2 regions of the Anabaenopsis sp. NIES-4685 genome follow, and region 2 is predicted to be linked to the other one. Evidence: riboswitches for the same ligand, from Rfam matches in the RefSeq annotation. Region 2 holds a riboswitch; the other holds the start of a gene.
The links. Region 2 has a riboswitch for cobalamin ahead of cobG (precorrin-3B synthase). Riboswitches for the same ligand answer to the same signal wherever they lie in the genome.
Positions count from the first base shown of each region.

Region 1: linked by a shared signal. The riboswitch ahead of AC6IZ0_RS00670 (DUF1636 family protein) and the one ahead of cobG (precorrin-3B synthase) in region 2 are both predicted to bind cobalamin.

Region 1 covers NZ_AP043602.1:148,048-154,874, reverse strand. Annotated here, with positions in the region: gene nifN (nitrogenase iron-molybdenum cofactor biosynthesis protein NifN) at 1-1,169, shown strand, start outside; gene nifX (nitrogen fixation protein NifX) at 1,240-1,629, shown strand; gene AC6IZ0_RS00700 (NifX-associated nitrogen fixation protein) at 1,650-2,126, shown strand; gene AC6IZ0_RS00695 (CCE_0567 family metalloprotein) at 2,269-2,478, shown strand; gene nifW (nitrogenase-stabilizing/protective protein NifW) at 2,475-2,792, shown strand; gene AC6IZ0_RS00685 (HesA/MoeB/ThiF family protein) at 2,803-3,603, shown strand; gene AC6IZ0_RS00680 (HesB/IscA family protein) at 3,656-4,027, shown strand; gene AC6IZ0_RS00675 (2Fe-2S iron-sulfur cluster-binding protein) at 4,145-4,444, shown strand; gene AC6IZ0_RS00670 (DUF1636 family protein) at 4,623-5,051, opposite strand; cobalamin riboswitch at 5,074-5,269, opposite strand; gene AC6IZ0_RS00665 (ankyrin repeat domain-containing protein) at 5,744-6,208, shown strand; gene AC6IZ0_RS00660 (hypothetical protein) at 6,316-6,528, shown strand; gene AC6IZ0_RS00655 (hypothetical protein) at 6,661-6,827, shown strand, end outside.
Region 2 covers NZ_AP043602.1:4,068,078-4,074,904, forward strand. Annotated here, with positions in the region: gene AC6IZ0_RS17560 (precorrin-2 C(20)-methyltransferase) at 1-256, opposite strand, end outside; gene AC6IZ0_RS17565 (precorrin-8X methylmutase) at 276-884, opposite strand; gene cobG (precorrin-3B synthase) at 937-2,427, opposite strand; adenosylcobalamin-variant (AdoCbl-variant) riboswitch at 2,476-2,594, opposite strand; gene AC6IZ0_RS17575 (hypothetical protein) at 2,728-2,943, opposite strand; gene cbiE (precorrin-6y C5,15-methyltransferase (decarboxylating) subunit CbiE) at 3,119-4,330, shown strand; gene AC6IZ0_RS17585 (sucrose synthase) at 4,599-6,827, shown strand, end outside.

The sequences.
Region 1 (6,827 bases), 720 kb from region 2:
GGCATTTTCGGGAAGCTATTCCCCTAGCCACTACAGCCATGACCGAAGTTACTACTATCTTGGGTGGTGAGGAGAATGTGGAACAAGCAATTCTCACTTTGGTGGAGAAGGTCAATCCGGAAATTATTGGTTTATGTAGTACAGGACTGACGGAAACTAGAGGAGATGAGCTAGAGCGGTTTCTCAAGGAAATCCGCGATCGCCATCAGTCCCTAAATTATCTGCCCATTGTATATGCTACTACCCCAGACTTTAAGGGGGCGTTGCAAGATGGATTTGGGGCGGCTGTGGAAAGTATAGTCAGGGAAATCCCCCAAGCTGGTGGTATCAGAACTGAACAAGTTACTATTTTGGCAGGTTCTGCGTTTACACCGGGGGATATACAGGAAATTAAAGAGATGGTAACAGCCTTTGGTTTAGTGCCAATCTTTGTTCCTGACCTGGGGGCTTCTCTTGATGGTCATTTAGAAGATGGTTATACTGCTATTACAGCTAGTGGTACTACCTTAAAACAACTACGAGATGTAGGTAGTTCAGCCTTTACCATCGCTTTGGGCGAGAGTATGCGACCGGCGGCTAAAATCCTGGAGGAGCGGTTTAATATCCCCTACGAGGTGTTTGGTGAACTGACTGGATTGGAACCGGTAGATGAGTTCCTGCAAGCATTATCTATTCTCAGTAGCAATCCCGTACCGGAAAAATACCGCCGTCAACGTCGCCAGCTGCAAGATGCGATGTTAGATAGTCATTTTTACTTTAGTGCCAAGCGAGTGTCTTTGGCGTTAGAACCGGATTTGTTATGGTCAATGGTTAACTTTCTGCAATCCATGGGAAGTCAAATTCATGGGGCGGTGACTACGACGCGATCGCCGCTGTTGGAAAAACTCCCGGTAAAAAGTGTCACCATCGGCGATTTAGATGATTTTGAGCAATTAGCCCTGGGTTCTGATTTATTGATTGGAAATTCTAATCTAGGTGCGATCGCGAAACGTCTCTCAGTTCCTCTCTATCGTCTAGGTATTCCCATTTACGACCGCTTGGGTAATGGATACTTTACTAAAGTGGGCTACCGAGGCACTATAGAGCTGTTATTTGGCATTGGTAATCTATTTTTAGAGGCTGAAGAAGAGAGAGTTAAACACTTATGGAACTTAGGGAATGGGGATTAAGAATCAATTACTTCTCAATCCCCCATACCCTACACGCAATACCCGATCCTTAATTCACAAAAAAAAGAGAATGAAAATTGCCTTTACCACCAGTGACCGAGTTCACATTAATGCTCACTTCGGATGGGTTAGAGAAATTGATGTTTATGAAATCTCTGACGAGGGATATCAATTTCTGGAAACTCTAAAATTTGAGGGTGATCTCAAAGAAGATGGTAACGAGGATAAAATCACCCCTAAACTTGATGCTTTAGTGGATTGTACCATCGTTTATGTTGCTGCCATTGGTGGTAGTGCCGCAGCCCGTTTAATTAAGAAAGGCGTTACCCCAGTCAAAGCCAAATCAGAAGCAGAAGAAATTAGTGAAGTTCTCACAAAACTAGTAAAAACCCTCAAAGGTAATCCTCCCCCTTGGTTGCGTAAAGCATTGAGACAAACCACTCCTAATTTTGCAGATTAACTTGAAGTTTAAGCCACGGTATGAGTACAAATAATAGTGTGAACGGAAGCAGCGATACAGTAGTCTTCAACTCGCCTTTTCTCAAGACATTAGTCCAGCAAATCCGTGGACAAGACACTTATGGGGTTTATCGTAACTGGTCAGATGAATTAATACTCAAACCCTTTGTAGTTACCAAACAGAAGAAACGGGAAATTTCCCTAGAGGGTGAAGTTGATCCGATTACTCAAGCTCGGATTATGGCATTTTTCCGCGCTGTAGCGGCTGGTGTAGAACAGGAAACAGGCTTAATTTCTCAGGTAGTGCTTGACTTAAGTCATGAAGGATTTGGCTGGGCGCTGGTTTTTTCTGGTCGTCTTTTGCTAACTAAAAAAACCTTGCGTGATGCGCACAGATTTGGTTTTGACTCCCTAGAAAAATTAGCCCAGGAGGGAGAAGCCTATGTGCAGAAAGGTATTGAATTAGGTAAAAGATTCGCCGAGGTAGGTAACCTTTAAAACAGCTTTGGAGATCCCGGACTTCTGGTGTAGATGCTCAAGAGTCTGGAGTTTATGAAAGAAGTCCGGGATCTGAAACTGCTAAATAGATACAAAGGTGTTTATGGGGATTTTTCTGCGGTGTTGATCATAAGGAGTACTAGTGAGCGAAACAAGTATTACAGAACTGAAAAACCAAATTAAGCGCCTGAATAGTAAAGCTGGTCAAATGAAGATGGACCTGCATGATTTAGCTGAAGGTTTGCCCACAGATTACAAAACACTTATGGATGTGGCGGCTGCGACTTATAAAATCTATCAACAGCTAGATGAGCTTAAGCAACAACTCAAAATTCTGGAGAATTCTCAATGAGTGGAACTATGAATGAATTCAAAAAGCTGGTAGATGCGGAGGAATTTTTTAATTTTTTTAATTTGCCCTACGACCAAGAAATTGTCAATGTAAATCGGTTACATATTTTGAAGAAATTTTCGCAATATATGGCGGAAGTTGATGATCATGCTCCTGATTTGAGTACAGAAGAAAGACTTGATCAATATTCTTTGGCTTTGCAAAAAGCTTATGATGTTTTCCTGGAATCAACCCCCCATGAACAAAAGCTGTTCAAGGTGTTTAATGAGAAGCCCAAGAATGTAGTTACGCTGACAGAAATCACTTCTGATTAGGAGGTAAAAAGTGATCAACCTAACGCCTACCGAGTTGGAACGCTATAGTCGCCAAATGATGCTCCCAAATTTTGGCGAACTAGCTCAAAAACGCCTGAAGTCTGCAACAGTTCTGGTTACGGGTGTGGGGGGATTAGGCGGTACGGCGGCGCTTTACTTAGCAGTAGCGGGCGTTGGGCGGCTAATCCTAGTCCGGGGTGGTGACTTGCGCTTGGATGATATGAATCGTCAGATTTTAATGACTGATGATTGGGTAGGTAAGCCAAGGGTATTCAAGGCTAAAGAAACTCTGGAAGCAATTAATCCTGATGTCCAGGTGGAAGTAGTTCATGATTACATCACCCCAGAAAATGTAGACTCGTTGGTACAATCGGCTGATATGGCGCTAGATTGCGCGCACAATTTTACAGAACGCAATTTGCTCAATGAAGCTTGTGTACGCTGGCGTAAACCGATGGTGGAAGCAGCAATGGACGGGATGGAGGCTTACTTAACTACCATTATTCCAGGTGTAACTCCTTGTTTATCCTGTTTGTTTCCAGAAAAGCCGGAATGGGACAGACGTGCTTTTTCAGTTCTCGGCGCTGTCTCTGGGACACTAGCTTGTCTAACAGCGTTGGAAGCGATCAAGCTGATTACTGGGTTTAGTCAACCTCTGTTATCGCAATTGCTGACCATTGACTTGAATCGCATGGAATTTGCCAAGCGCCGTTCTCAGCGCGATCGCGCTTGTCCTGTATGTGGTAACACTGCGCCTTGGAGATATGGTCACTCCCCATCAATGGAAGCTACCAGCAATTGTACAACGTAGTTTTAGTCATAATTGACACAAATCCCCACACTAGAAATCGGCAGGAAAGGTAATGGCTGTTAGCTTAACAGAAAAAGCAGAATTTCGTCTGCGGGCATTTTTACGAAGTTCAGCCTCTGATAATAACGAGACTAAAAAAGGTATCCGTGTATCTGTGCAAAATGGTGGTTGCAGTGGCTATGAATATGGTCTTGAGATCACCAGCAAACCAAAACCAGATGACTTGGTAATTCAGCAGGGGAATGTGCTGATTTATGTTGATGCCAAAAGTGCGCCGTTATTAGAAGGGGTAATCATCGACTTTGTAGAAGGGGTAATGGAAAGTGGCTTTAAGTTCACTAACCCTCATGCAAGTGATACCTGCGGTTGCGGAAAATCCTTCAAAACAGATGATGGCACACCTACGGGGATACCTTGCAAATAGTACTTGGAATTGAACCCCATCAATGTGCTGCTGTCTTCCGCGTTGCTACTCGCAGAGTTCACTAGATAAACTTCGAGAAATCCATCTGAGCGTCTAAATTTTGAGGAGAATCGGAAAATGGCTACCTACCAAGTGAGATTAATCAACAAAAAAGAAGGACTGGACACCACAATTGAAGTAGATGAAGATACTAACATTGTGGATGCAGCAGAAGAAAATGGTATTGAATTACCTTTCTCTTGTCACTCAGGTTCTTGCTCGAGTTGTGTAGGAAAAGTTGTAGAAGGTGAAATTGATCAATCTGATCAAAACTTCTTAGATGACGAGCAAGTATCTAAAGGATTCGCTTTACTTTGCGTTACCTATCCTCGCTCTAATTGCACAATTAAGACCCACCAAGAAGCATATCTTGTATAGAATATTGCTTAAACCGCTACTATCAGCAATATTTGCTTACAGCAGTTTTCACCGAGATAAACTCAAGATTTATTGATATTCATCTGTGTTTATCTGTGGTTCATTATCTTTTCATCTACTACACCCACTGCTAAACTGCAATCAAGATGAAGGATGAAGTATATCCTTCATCTTTTTTTTAATTACAGATTTTTGCCTCAGTACAATTTATCTGTAAGGGCGTAGGTACTGCTGGAATACGGGCTAAAATTCCTTTCTTGAGAGGTTCTGGACGTTCACCCCAGGGTAACAAACCTTGTGGGTGTGCATAATATTTACCAGCACACTGGAATATACCCTCTACTTCTGCTGGCGATAGCTCAGGAGACAGATCCCCGAAAAGATAAGTATATTTATCATGTGAAGCAAAGGAAACAACACAAGAGCGATCGCATGCGCTCATACATTCTACCGGTTGAATCCTAAACTCCGTGTTCAATTCCCAATGGGGATAATGTGCTTGTAAGTGCTTGAGAAGTATTTCTCCCCCACTTTCACCCACACGTTTACCACCTTCCCATTTACTCCCACAGGTTGTACAAACAAATATTGTATGTTCTGCTCTCATCTATACCTCGTAGATTGTAGCTTAATTTACTTTTATATCGGCGGGTATTCTGACTTAGGCAATTTTAAATTTTAAATTTGGTGTTTTTGGTGTTTTAAATCTCAAACTAAAAATCTAAAATCGGTTTACAGCTGCGGGACAGCGCCGGACTTACACCGAACTTTCCCCCTTACCTCTAATAGTTAATTTCTATTAGAACCGAATATATAGTAATTTAGCATATTTTCGTCAAATTTATCACACATTAAATCAGAAAGTTCAGACATCCTGTAAGGCATTTACGGCATCAGTAGCAGTAAGTAAGCTACAACATGGCCTAAATACAAACGATACAAAAAAATATCTAGTTTATTAGATTTGTAATTTAGCTGTATATTTAGCTGCATTTTTAGATTTTCTTCAGCCAATTATTCTACAGATGTATGGGGATCTTTATAAATCATTCATAATTCAAACTTATCAGAGTGATAATATATAAATAAGCTAAATTGTTGCTAGTGAACTTAAATCTCAAAAAACCCTGCCAAGATTTATCTCTGAACTTGGGTGCAGCTAAAACTTCAGCATGACCGGAGATAGATGCAACAAAAAAATCATGATAATCTGCGTAAATCTTATTCTGGACTTTTTCTAGTTCGCTATAAACCTCTATTCAAATTGATGAGTCCGTTTAGGGATATCAAGGATTAGTTATGAATCAGATCAAAAAGCAAAAATTGAGTGAAGTTACCCAGCAATGGCTGATAGCAAATGGTTATAATCCCAATAACTTAAATCGACAAGGTAAAAATGGCGACACAGCCTTGATAAAAGCTACTAGAGAAGGAGTATATGCAGTAGTCAAAGAGCTAATTGACTTAGGCGTGAATATTAATGCCAAAAATTATGATCGCAATAATGCTTTATGGTTTGCTTGTTGTGGTAATCATTATGAGCTAATTAGCTTACTCCTAGCTACAGAAATTGATATTAATAACCAAAATGATAACGGTGCAACTGTTTTAATGTATGCAGCATCAGCAGGGAAGACGGGGGTGGCTAAGTTACTTATACAACACAAACCTAACTTAAATTTAAGGAATTTTGATGATTGTAGGGCTATAGATTTAGCTAGCAATATGGAGATATTAAGGTTACTTCAAAACGCCGAAAGGTAATAATTTAGACAGGCTTTACTAATATGCTACTAAGCATTATTACTTATCTATACAGGTGAGTCCAAATTATGTAGATCCTTACACTCATCCCCATTAATTTAAAGTTTATGCCAAATTTTAGGGGGGTGAAATTAAATCTCAATAATCCCCTGCATTCGTTTATCTGGCTAACTAGTGCAGTTACCCAGGAAAGGGCTTTATATCCTAGGGAGGTTTATCTACTTCGTGGGATGTGGGGAATGGTGGATGGTATCTATCATTTGGAAGTTGACAATAATTGTCTCGCACTCACCTATGAATTAATTGATGATGGAGTATAAAATCATATTATACCAGCAAAAAGTATCAAGTGATGCTTTTTTTAAATTAGTTGTGTTTATTATAGGTCTAGTTGGAAATATCAGGATAGGAGACTAAGATATTGCTTTCTGGATAGCGGTCATCATTTAGGGGTGATTGCAGCATCAGCTGATCTCCATAACCAAGATATACAACTTATTTTTGACTTTGATAAACTTGATGTCAATAGGTTGTTAGGCTTGAAAAATAAAGAGCTTATCACTGCTGGGGTAATCTCAGTCCAAATCCAAGACAAGCCAATTAGAGCTTTGGGACTGCG
Region 2 (6,827 bases):
CAATGGGTGCCACTTCTTGGTCGTAAATGGCACTTGCCGTTTCTGGTTCTAAGGCGCGGGGTAGGTGAAACAGGACTTCGATTTGATGACCAGACAGATATTGAGAGACGATACCCCGGGCTATACTGTCTTTATCTACTGCGGACTGATAAGCCACCACGGGAGCGGACTGTAATAGTCGCAGTGCTTTCAATGTCAGTAGTTCTGGATCACCTGGCCCTACACCGATTCCATAGAGGCGGCCTTTGGTTGGCATAATTATTCTTCCTCTGTTCCTAGGCCATAACTGCTGCAGCTGCGATCGCACTGCCACCACGCCTACCATATAAAGTTAAAAATGGTACATTGTGCCTATTTACTGCTAGTGCTGCTTTTGACTCAGCAGCGCCCACAAATCCCACGGGAAAACCTAAAATAATCGCTGGCTTGAAAAATCCTTCTTCGAGCATTTCCAGAAGGTGAAATAGTGCTGTAGGTGCATTACCAATTGCTACCACTGCGCCATCTAAGTGCAAGCGCCACAATTCCACCGCTGCAGCTGATCTGGTATTACCCAACCGTTTAGCCAGAGCTGGAACTTCCACATCATAAAGGGTACAAATAACTTGGTTGTTTGCTGGTAGTCTCTGTCTGGTAATACCCTCAGCAACCATTCGACAATCACACAGAATTGGCGCACCTGCTGCTAGTGCTGCGCGTCCACGCTTTACCGCATCGGCTGAATATCCCAAGTCATTAACAATATCAGTCATTCCACAAGCATGGATCAGGCGTACAGCAACTTTTGCTACATCAGGCGGCAGCATATCCAGCTTGGCTTCCGATCTGATGATCTCAAAGGACTTACTGTAAATTTCTTTAGCATCTCGGATGTAGTCAGACATGGGAAAATCGGGAATAGTTAATGGTGAATAGTGAATGGGAGCAGAAATAAACCTACCTCACTGGGGAGAACAACAACTGTAATTGCTCAATCTCATATCGATTAACAAATTCTCCAAAGGATTCATTGCTGTTTCGGCATTGCATTTTATACACTTGTAACATCTGTTCTAACAATACAGGTATCTCGTCCATACTCACATATTCATAAAGTTGACGACCAAATTTTTGGTTGCTCTCACCTGTACCAACATAAATCTGATAAGCTCCCAAAGTACCATTTTTTGATTCTAGGCTGACACCAAGCATAGTAATATCACTATTACGATGGTGGGCGCAAGATTTTTCGCAGCCGCTAAAGTGAATATGAACGGGGTAATTGAGGCTAACATGAGTTTTGAGATAATTTGCTAAGATCAAAGCGTCACCTTTCGTATCCGTAGCTGAAGCTGCACAACCTTGATTACCAGAACAAACCACTAATGCACTATTGATATTACTCCCTGAGAAATCTAAATTTAAAGTAGCTATTTCATGCTTAACATTGGGAAGCGATCGCCGAGGAATGTCAGTCAACAGCAGATTTTGCCAAGGAGTTAACCTGAGATTCCCACTACCAAATTCTGTTGCTAAATCAGCTAAACTCCGCATTTGCTGACTTTCTAACCGACCCAGAGGTAAAACCACACCAATATAAAATAAGCCCTGCTGACCCTGGGGATGAACGCCGATATGTGGATACTTAAAGTTTAATGTTTTTTCGGTCACGAGACGGGATGAAGAATTGGTTCTGTCAAAGCGCTGATGGAGAGTGAGTTTAAAAGCTAAGAGTTTTTCAACTTCTTTAAGATAACTTTCACAACCCAATTTATTTAATAACTCTCGCAAACGCAGCTTGCGTCCACTGTGAGGATGGGTATGATTTCGGTAAACCTCAGCCAAAGCTGCTAAAACTGGTAAACATTGCTCTGGCAATAATACAATTCCCATATCAAGGGGTGGTTTTCCCCGATCGCCGACGCTCAAACACAGACGAAAATAAACTTTACCATCAATTAAAACAGCAGCGAACATGATATCGTTGAGGCGATCGCATACGGAAACTTTACCACCACCATCAAAAGCAACACTAAATTTTGCCGATAGTCCTGATAGGTTGGGGTGTGCGGCGATATAATTATCCCACTCTTGCACAAAGGGACGGGTATCAATTAATTCTTGGGTATCAATACCAGCCGTAGGACTGGTCATAATATTACGAATGTGGTCAACAGCGAAATTAGCAGCACCAATACCTATATTTTGTAAATTCTGGAGAACGCTGGTATTTATTCCCGAACGCAGTTCCCGGATTTGGAGGTTAGCGCGATTAGTCACATCCACATAACCACCCCCATAATTCTCCGCTACATCTGCGATCGCATGACATTGTTTACTATCCAGAATCCCACCTGGTATTCTGATGCGAGATAATATCCCATCTTGGGCTGGTGTATCATAAAATAATCCAGGACATAAGGCAAAACCGGACAGCAAAATATTCACTCCTTCCCTGTGCGACGCAGGTAGTAGATAATGTGTCTTGATGACACTGTTACGGTTGGCATTCTGACTTGGCAAGTAAAAAAACTGAACATTCTGCTTTGGTCTTACCATTACAGCTGCGGCACAGTCCCGGAATTACACCGGAGTTTCCCAACCTATTTCCTTACTAATCTAACATGATCAGGTATTCAGCCCACCGGATGCTGCATTTTTTTTAATATTCACTTAAATATCGTACTGAGTATATCTGGATAGTGTATTTACAACCTCCATTAACCCTATGATAATGACTTAGGGTAATTACGCAAAATTAACTAAATCAACTAAGGTGTCAGGCTGGAACCGCACTACACAGGAAACTAAGCATCCACGATAATGCTCAGATGTAAACACCAATAGTGTGATATTAGTGGAACCAGGATCCAAGATGCGCTTCACCTTGCAAACCTGCATCTTATTCTTACAGTAGGCAATAATGCGATCGCCTGCTTTGACATCCAACGCTTTAATTTTCAACTAATAATCAACCTAATTATGAAATTTAACCAAGTCAAGTAAATATATATTACCATATATTACTTGTGTAAAACTTGTAATGCACATTGATTATAACACACTCATAAAAGTTGGAAAATTCCGCAATTTTGGAGCGGAAAAACTACCACATCTAGTGAAATTATTATCAGCTTCTATGACAGGTAAATGGCTATCGATTGTTGGTATTGGTGAAGATGGGTTACAGGGTTTAAGTGCGATCGCACGTTCCCTGATTGACCAAGCTGAGGTGATTATAGGGGGCGATCGCCATTTGGCCATGTTACCGGGAGTGTACCGAGGAGAGAAGATAACCTGGACATCACCCATTACCACCTCAATAGAAGAAATTATCCGCCGTCGGGGTCAATTAATCTGTGTATTAGCCAGCGGTGACCCCTTATGTTACGGTATCGGTGTCACCCTTACCCGACAATTCCCCCTAGAAGAAATCACCATCATCCCTGCGCCTTCTACCTTCAGCCTCGTTTGTGCCAAACTAGGATGGTCTTTAACCGAAACAGAAACCTTGAGTTTGTGCGGTCGTCCAGCGTCTCTTCTCCAGTCTTACATTTATCCCCAGGCGCAACTGTTAATTTTGAGCGCCGGAAAAGACACACCGGCAATTGTTGCCGAAATCTTGACAAATCGCGGTTATGGTGGTAGTAAAATTACTGTTCTAGAACATCTGGGTGGTATTCAGGAAAGAATTGTACAAGGTACAGCCGCATCTTGGAGTGAAACAGAAATTGCCCCTCTCAATGCGATCGCAGTTAATTGTATTGCCGATCCTGGGGTAATACCCTTACCCAGATTACCAGGATTACCAGATCATGCCTATCATCACGATGGACAATTAACTAAGCGAGAAGTCAGGGCGGTTACCTTGGCAAAATTAGCCCCCACTCCCGGAGAACTATTATGGGATGTCGGCGCGGGTTGCGGTTCAATTTCCATTGAATGGATGCGTACTAATTCCCGATGTCAGGCGATCGCCATTGAACAGAATCCTGGTAGACTAAAGTACATTGCAGACAACGCCGCCGCTTTAGGAACCCCCCACCTCAAAATTATTCCCGGTCAAGCACCATCAAGCCTAAAAGATTTACCTACACCGGATGCTATATTTATCGGCGGTGGAGTCACGGCGGAAGACCTTTTTGATACCTGTTGGACAGCATTACGTCCCGGTGGGCGGTTGGTAGCTAATGTTGTCACCATAGAAGGGGAGCAAACCTTATTTAAATGGTATAATCAAGTTGGTGGTAATTTCACTCGTGTTTCTATTCAAAGAGCTGAACCTATTGGTAAGTTTTTAGGTTGGCGAGCTATGTCCCCTGTGACTCAGTGGGTGGGAATGAAGTTTTAAACGCAAAGGGGCGCAAAGGTAAGCGCAAAGGGGCGCAAAGGGTTTTTTATCACCACTGTCTAAGACTTCATTGGAATCATATGGGACGTAGATTTCAGGGGAAGTAACCATATTTAAAACCTGAAGGTATAGAGTGAATTGCTAGGGTTTCATCCTGAAGCCAGAAGTGAACAGCTTTCATACTATCTATTCTATGAATATAAATATGGGAAATGTACCTCTAGCATCACATTTGAGGTCGTGACCTGATACTGTGCTGGAGTTGCTCATGTATGAATGTTTGGTGACTTGTTTAGACACAGATGAAAAAATCACTCTATGTCAGTTTATTTTGCAATTAAGTGCTACCAATAAACGTTACTTCCTAAGAAACGAGATTTTACATATTTTTGCGGATTACTGTCAAAGGAAGCAAAAGCCAGCTTATTTTTACTACTCTTCTTCTGTTGGCAGATTAATTCACAATACCCATGAGATGATTTTAGAATCGGAAGGTACTTGGTTTGTTCTTCGCCCCAGGATTGCTAGCCAGGAAGTTTGGCGACTGCAAGCTGACTGCTCTAGATTTGAGCCAGTGACACCCCAAGCATGGTTAGATGTCAGCGATCGCCTGGTTAACCGCTACCAACCCCACATTCTAGAAATTGACTTTCAACCTTTTTACCCCAAATCCACCAGAATTACTGACCCCAGAAACATTGGTCAAGGATTAGCCTTTCTCAATCGTTACTTATGCGATCAACTGTTGACTGACAGCAATTATTGGTTAGAGGTGTTATTTCAAGCATTATATCAACTAACTTATGATCAAAAACCCCTGCTAATTAGCGATCGCATTTCCGGGGGTATCCACCTCACGCAGCAAATTAAACAAGCCCTAAAATTTTTGGAGCAATTACCCCCTGAAGAACCCTACGCCAATTTTCGCCCTCACCTACAAGAACTAGGTTTTGAACCGGGGTGGGGTAATACATCTGGGCGCATATCCGAAACCCTAGAACTGTTAGAACAACTTATACGCAGTCCCCAACCCGCTATCTTAGAAGCATTTGTCACCCGCATTCCTGCTATTTTTCGCGTGGTTCTCATTTCCATACATGGTTGGGTTGCTCAACAGGATGTTTTAGGTAGAGATGAAACACTCGGTCAAGTGATTTATGTCCTAGAACAAGCCCGCAGCTTGGAAAATCAACTACAAACAGAAATCAAACTAGCAGGTCTAGACTTATTGGGAATTCACCCCCATGTAATTATTCTTACTAGACTTATTCATAACTGTGAAGGTACAGAATGTAATTTGCGGCTAGAGAAAATTCATGACACTGCAAACGCTTGGATCTTGCGAGTTCCCTTTGGTGAATTCAATCCTGAGATTACTAATAATTGGATTTCTAAATATGACATTTGGCCTTATTTAGAACAATTTGCTGTGGATGCAGAAAAACAGCTATTAGCTCAATTTCGAGGTTGTCCGGATCTGATTGTTGGTAACTACAGTGATGGTAATTTAGTAGCCTCCCTTCTTTCCCAACGCCTGAAAGTCACTCAGTGCAATATTGCCCACACTTTAGAAAAACCCAAACATTTATTTAGTAATCTATATTGGCAGGACTTAGAAGAACATTATCACTTTTCCGCACAATTTACCGCTGACTTAATCAGTATGAATGCTGCGGACTTTATCATCACTTCATCCTATCAAGAAATTTTCGGCACGCCAGATACAATAGGGCAATATGAGTCATACAAGTGTTTTACCATGCCCCAGCTATATCATGTAGTTGATGGCATTGATTTATTTAGCCCTAAATTCAACATGGTACCCCCCGGTGTCAGTGAAAATGTCTTTTTCCCTTATAGCCACAAACATAGGCGGGATGTTGAATTTACCAACAAAGTACATGATTTACTATTTACTCGTAAACATCCCCAAATTCTCGGTCATTTAGACCACCCTCATAAGCGACCCATCCTCAATGTTGTCCCCATCACCTCAGTGAAAAATCTTACAGGTTTAGCGGAATGTTTTGGCAAAAATCCAGCCTTACAAGAGCATTGTAACCTGATTTTTATTACTAGTAAACTGTATCCCACCGAAGCAACCAACCCCAGAGAAGCAGAGGAAATTCAAAAACTCCATGACATAATTAATCAATATGAGCTACACGGCCATATACGCTGTATAGGGATGCGTCTTCCCAGTCGTGAGCTAGGAGAAGCCTACCGAGTCATTGCGGATGCTCAGGGAATTTATGTTCACTTTGCCCGGTTTGAATCCTTTGGTCGCAGCATTCTGGAAGCCATGGTTTCCGGTTTACCCACTTTTGTGACTAAATTTGGTGGTGCTGTAGAAGTTATTGAAGAGCAGCAAAATGGATTTCATATTAACCCTACAGACGAAAAAGAAACAGCAAACCAAATTTTGAGCTTCATAGAAAAATGTGATACTCAACCCCAACTCTGGAGAGAAGTTTCCCAAAGCATGAGCAAACGTATT